One region of the Micromonospora violae genome, then DNA from elsewhere that is predicted to be linked to it. Evidence: riboswitches for the same ligand, from Rfam matches in the RefSeq annotation. Region 1 holds a riboswitch; the other holds the start of a gene.

Region 1 (3,163 bases):
CGCCGGAGAGCGCCGCGGTGTGGCGGTCCCGGGGGTACGGGAAGCCGACCCGGTGCAGCGCCTCGTCCACCCGGGGCCAGATCTCGTCGGCCGGCACGCCCCGGTTCTCCAGCCCGAACGCGACGTCGTCGCCGCAGCGCGCCATGACCAGTTGGGTCTCCGGGTCCTGGAAGACCACGCCGACCCGTTCCCGCCCTTTGCGGGGGTCGAGCCCGTCGATCTCGACGGTGCCCTCCTGCTCGCCGGAGTCCTCGGGAAGTAGCCCCGCCAGCGCGCTGAGCAGGGTGCTCTTACCCGCCCCGGACGGTCCGAGCAGCAGAACCCGCTCCCCGGCCTCGATCTGCAGGTCCACCCCGCGCACCGCCCAGGCCCGTCGCCCGGCGTGCCGCCACCCGAACCCCCGCAGCAGTACCCCGCCCACGACCCCACCCCCTCCCAGCCCCGCCCTGCCCCTCTTGCCCCCCGTTGATCAAGAGGTTTGCGTCACCGGAAGCCGATTTGCTGACGCAAACCTCTTGATCAACGCCAATGAGTGGGGGTGGGTTAGATCAGGGCTCGGTTTCGGCCGGCGGGGAAGCGGTCCAGGACGCCGGTGTTGGCCAGGGCCTTGGTGAGCAGCCAGCCGCCGAAACCGGCGATCACGGTGGCGCTGACGATGGTGAGCAGCGCGTACGGAATGCGGTAGTCGGTCAGCGCGTAGTCGACGTTCCAGACGAAGAAGTCGAACAGCGCGGCGCTGAGGCCGGTCAGCGCACCGGCGAACACCGCGGTCGGCAGCCGGAACGACCGGTACCGGAAGGCGGCGAAGGCCAGCTCGGCGCCGATGCCCTGCACGATGCCCTGCGGGATCACCGTGCCGGCCCACTGGCTGCCCAGCAGCGCGGACAGGACCGCGGCCACGGTCTCGCAGTAGAGCGCGGCGCCAGGCTTACGGATGACCAGCCCACCGATCACCGCCGGCATCAGCCAGACGCCGTACAGCAGCGTCTGCGCCGGCGGGAAGAACGCGAAGGCACCCTCGGTGGCGCTCCAGACCAGGCCCCAGGCCCAGAAGATGACGCCGAAGGCGACAGCGATCACCGAGGCGACCACGATGTCGATGGTGCGCCAACGATTGGTGGTGTTGTCCATGGTTGCTCCCAGTTCTAGGAAGAGAACCAGGAGAAGACGCACGCCGCGCCCGGTGGCACCGGACTGCGGCGCGGCTGGAGGTCGACCGAACTCCCTGCGCTGGCATTACCCAGATCAGGTTCGAGGGTCTGCGGGCGTGCCCGCACTCTCAGCGCTGTGCGCTCCCCTGTCGGATATGAAGTTGTCTCGCTGACGCTAACACCGACCCTGGTCGCCAGCCCAGCTGGGCACCGCCTGACCTGCGGGAGCGGCCGTCCGGCCCGAGCCTGGGTACGCTTCCGATCATGCGGGTTGACGCGCGAGGCTTCACGTTCGACGTGACCGTCGACGGTCCACCGGACGGCGTACCCGTCCTGCTGCTGCACGGTTTCCCGCAACACAGCGGTGAGTGGGACGACGTGACGCCGAGGCTGCACCCGGGTGGGCTGCGCACGTACGCGCTGGACCAGCGCGGCTACTCGCCCGGCGCCCGACCCTCGGCGGTGGCCGACTACCGGATCCCCGAACTCGTCACCGACGTGGTGGCGGTGCTCGACGCGCTCGGGCTGGACGCCGTCCACCTGGTCGGCCACGACTGGGGCGCGGTCGTGGCCTGGGCGGTCGCCGCCCGGCAGCCCGAGCGGGTCCACACGTTGACCGCGGTGTCCGTACCGCATCCGGCAGCCATGGCACACGCCCTCGCCAGCGATGGGCAACAGAAGGCCCGCTCGTCGTACATGGCGCTGTTCCGCAAGCCGGACAAGGCGGAGAAGGTGCTGCTGGCGTGGCACGCGACGGCGCTTCGCAAGCTGCTCGGCGGGGTGGGCGACTCCTCCCGGGTGAACCGGTACGCCGACCCGATGCGCGAGCCGGGGGCGCTCACGGCCGCGCTGAACTGGTACCGGGCGATGTCCCGCGCCGACCTGGCCAACGTCGGCCCGGTCGCGGTGCCCACCACGTACGTCTGGAGTGACCGGGACGTCGCGATCGGCCGGACCGCCGCTGAGGCGTGCGCGGCGAACGTCACCGGTGACTACCGCTTCGTGCAGCTCGCCGGGGTGAGTCACTGGATCCCGGACACCGCCCCGGCCCCGCTCGCCGAGGCGATCCTGGCCCGCACCGGCGGAACGGCCCAAGCCGGCGGAACGGCCTGAGCGGTGCGGGCCAACGAGGGAGAGTCGTGGTGACGACGGGCGCCAACGGGCCGGGCAGCCGTCGCTCGATCGCCGCGCAGCTGCGCGTGCTGGGCGTACGCCCCGGCTCGACGCTGCTGGTGCACGCCGCGCTGCGTCCGTTGGGCTTCGTCAGCGGCGGTCCGCACGCGGTGGTGCTCGCCCTGCGCGACGCGCTCGGCCCGGACGGCACGATCGTCGTGCCCACCCACACACCCGACAACAGCGACCCCGCGCGGTGGAGCAACCCGCCGGTGCCGGCGGGTTGGTGGCCGCTGATCCGCGCGGAGATGCCAGGCTTCGACCCGGCGGTCACACCCAGCCGGTTCATGGGGGCGGTCGCCGAGACGGTCCGCGGCTGGCCCGGGGCGCTGCGCAGCTCCCATCCGCAGGTGTCGTTCGCCGCGCTCGGCCCCGCCGCCGAGCAGGTGGTCGCCGGGCACACCCGGGCGGACATGCTCGGCGAGGGCTCCCCGCTGGCCCGCCTCCACGACCTGGACGCCGACGTGTTGCTGCTCGGTGTGGACCACTCGGTGAGCACCTCGCTGCACCTGGCCGAGTACCGCTGCCCCGGCTCGCCCCGGGAACGGGTCGGTGCCGCTGTGCGTACCGCCGACGGTGGTCGGGAGTGGGTGTGGTGGCAGGACGTACGGCTCGACGCGGACGACTTCGCGGCGTTGGGCAGGGACCTGGAGGCCACCGGGGCGGTCCGCACCGCACCGGTCGGCACCGGGACCGGCAGGTTGATGCGCCAGCGGGCGGCGGTCGACTTCGCGGTTCGCTGGCTGGCCCGCAACCGAACGACGGAGGACGTATGACGGTGAGCGCCGAGGATTACCTGGCCGTGGTGACCGAGACGATCGGCCGGGTGGCCACCACTC
Region 2 (3,163 bases), 680 kb from region 1:
CGCGGAGCAGCCGCTGGACCGCGCCGACGGTGACCGTGGTGTCCGAGCGTTCCTCGACCGTCGCGCCGAGCACGACCTCGCCGTCGACGCGGGGCACCAGGTAGATGGGCTCGCCGTCGGCGTACCCCCGGATCACGTGCCGGAAGCCCGGCGCGACGCCGTCGGGCGCGCGGAGTCGGAGGATCTGGCCCTTCACCGGTCGCACCGGCAGGCCGGTGAGCGCGGCGGCCCCGCAGCCGGTGGCGACCACGGTGACCTCGGCATCCACCTCGGACAGCCGTCGGACCGACTGCGCGACGAGCACCGCGCCGGCCCGCCGCGCGGCCGCGCGCAGTGCCGGCACCAGCAGTCGGGGGTCGACCTGGTGGTCGGTGGGCGCGATCGCACCGCCGCGCACCCGTGGGGCGAGCGCCGGTTCGCGGTCGCGCAGCTCGCTGGGGCGCAGCGGCGTCACGGGCAGCCCCAACCCCTGCTGGTACGCCCAGAGCCGGCGCGCCTCGGCCAGGTCGTCGCCGGTGAGCCCGACCAGCAGGGTGCCCTCGGTGCGGTAGCCGATGTCGATGCCGGTCGTCTCGGTCAGCTCGGCGGCGAACGCCGGCCAGCGGGCGGCGGACGCCAGCAGCAACTCGGTCAGTTGCCGCTCCCCGAAGTACGCCTCGGCGACCGGCGAGAGCATGCCGGCGGCCACCGCCGACGCCCCCGAGCCGGGTGCCGGATCGTGCACCACCACCCGCAGCCCGCGCAGGGCGCACCGCCAGGCGATCGCGAGCCCGATCGGCCCCGCTCCCACCACTGCCACGTCCGGCCGGACCCGGTCGCTCGACGGCGCTGACGGGGACCGGCCGGTCAGCACGTCAGGGCCTCGATCAGCGCGGCGGTGGCCCGTGCCGGGTCGGCGGCGGTGGAGACGGCACCGACCACCGCCACCCCGTACGCCCCGGCGGCCCGCAGCGCCGGCACCCGGGCGGCGGTGACGCCGCCGATCGCGATGACCGGAACGTCCACGGCGTCGACGACGGCGCGCACCCCGGCGGGTCCGATGGGATCGGGTAGGCCGGTCTTGGTGCCGGTGTGGTGGCACGGCCCGACGCCGAGGTAGCTGGCTCCCGCCGCGACGGCCTCGTTCGCCGTGCCCGGCGCGCGGGCGGTGGCGCCGAGCACGGCGGTGGGGCCGAGCACCCGGCGGGCGGCGGCGACCGGCAGGTCGTCGGCGCCGACGTGCCCGCCGGCGGCGCCGACCGCCAGCGCCACGTGCAACCGGTCGTTGACCAGGCAGGTCGCCCGGTACGGCGCGCAGAGCGCCAGCACCCTCCGGGTCAGGTCGTACGCCTCGCGGTCGGTGGCGGAGTCCTCGACCCGGACCTGCACCACCAGGTCGGCTCCGGCCACGGTGAGGGCGGCGCGCACCACGCTGAGTGGGTCGCGACCGGGTCGGGTGTCGGTGATGAGATGCAATCGAGCCAGGGACGGCACGGCAACGCTCCTCCCTGCGCCGGCATTACCCGGATCAGGTTCGACGGTCGGGGGCTGTCAGCCCCCCTCTCAGCCCGGTACACCGGGCTCCCGTGGGTTACTTGCGTGTCACCGTACGACAGATCCGCCGGCCTGCCAAGGCGCGGGGTGGGCGACGGCCGGCGGACCGGCCGGGCAAAAAACGAGCAAGATCCATGGGGCACTTCATGTGGTCCTGTTCGGAATGTCGCCCACCGTTGCAGAACCGTTACCCGTCTGCATCTTGCCCGACATCGAGCCAGCCGAATTAATTTGTTCAGCGATTCGACAAAATGTCGGTGGGGGCACCCTGGCACGGTGTGATCCACCGGCTCCATCAGGGACGGCATTCGGCGAGCCGACTCCCGCGATCTCTGTCACTACGACACAGGAGGCGGCGTGTCCCGTTCTCGTCGTGCCCGCGTACCCATCACCGCAACCCTAGTTTCCCTGGCCATGGCCTCGACAACCCTGTTCGGCGCGCCTGCCCAGGCGGCCGCCCAGGCCCCCGCCCGGGATGCCCAGGCGGCAGCCCCGGTCAGCCAGGTGGCCCCGAAGGCGGCACAGGCCGCAGCCGATCCCTTCTCCGTCCTCGTCTTCTCCAAGACCGCCGGCTTCCGGCACGACTCCATCCCCACCGGCATCGCCGCCATCCAGCAGCTCGGTGCCGCCAACGGATTCACCGTGGACAACTCCGAGGACGGCGCCGCATTCAACGACGCCAACCTGGCGAAGTACAAGGCGGTGATCTGGCTCTCCACCACCGGTGACGTGCTCAACGCCGACCAGCAGGCGGCGTTCGAGCGCTACGTGAAGGCCGGCGGCGGTTACGTCGGCATCCACGCCGCGTCGGACACCGAGTACAACTGGCCCTGGTACGGCGACCTGGTCGGCGCGTACTTCGCCAACCACCCGCAGAACCAGACGGCCACGGTCAAGGTGGAGGACCACGCCCACCCGTCCACCGCCGAACTGCCGGACCGCTGGTCGCGGTTCGACGAGTGGTACAACTACCAGAGCAACCCCCGGCCGGACGTCCACGTGCTGGCCAGCCTGGACGAGAAGAGCTACACCCCCGGCGCTGGCGCGATGGGTGCGGACCACCCGGTCGCCTGGTGTCAGGACTACGACGGTGGCCGCTCCTGGTACACCGGTCTGGGGCACACCCGGGAGTCGTACGCCGAGCCCCAGTTCCTCTCCCACCTGCTCGGCGGCATCCGGACCGCGGCGGGCGTCGAGAACGCCGACTGTGGCGCCTCGAAGACCTCCAACTTCGAGAAGGTCACGCTGGACAGCAACACCAGCAACCCGATGGAGTTGGACATCGCCCCCGACGGGCGGGTCTTCTACATCGAGCGCGACGGTCGCGTGCAGATCGTGAAGCCGGACACCGGCAACACCGTCACCGCCATCGACCTGGACGTCTTCACCGGTAACGAGGACGGCCTCATCGGCATCCGGCTCGACCCGGACTTCGCCACGAACAACTGGGTGTACCTGTACTACGCCCCGAACGACGGGGTCACCCGCAACCTGCTGTCCCGATTCACGGTGACCGGCGACACCATCAGCCCGGCCAGCGAGAAGCAGGTGCTGCGGGTCGACACCCAGCGCAACACCTGCTGCCACGCGGGCGGCAGCATGACCTTCGACGGCGAGGGCAACCTCTACC

Evidence for each region. A riboswitch is a leader RNA that binds a small molecule or an ion and turns the genes downstream of it on or off. The one in region 1 is predicted to bind thiamine pyrophosphate.
Region 2: another riboswitch for thiamine pyrophosphate. It lies ahead of thiE (thiamine phosphate synthase); the one in region 1 lies ahead of EV382_RS18560 (ECF transporter S component).

What each region holds. Positions count from the first base shown of each region.
Region 1 is NZ_SHKK01000001.1:4,210,802-4,213,964, reverse strand. It holds gene EV382_RS18565 (ABC transporter ATP-binding protein) at 1-421, opposite strand, end outside; gene EV382_RS18560 (ECF transporter S component) at 544-1,131, opposite strand; TPP riboswitch at 1,205-1,309, opposite strand; gene EV382_RS18555 (alpha/beta fold hydrolase) at 1,416-2,264, shown strand; gene EV382_RS18550 (AAC(3) family N-acetyltransferase) at 2,294-3,100, shown strand; gene EV382_RS18545 (sugar isomerase domain-containing protein) at 3,097-3,163, shown strand, end outside.
Region 2 is NZ_SHKK01000001.1:4,892,753-4,895,915, forward strand. It holds gene thiO (glycine oxidase ThiO) at 1-853, opposite strand, end outside; gene thiE (thiamine phosphate synthase) at 847-1,473, opposite strand; TPP riboswitch at 1,468-1,577, opposite strand; gene EV382_RS21785 (ThuA domain-containing protein) at 1,948-3,163, shown strand, end outside.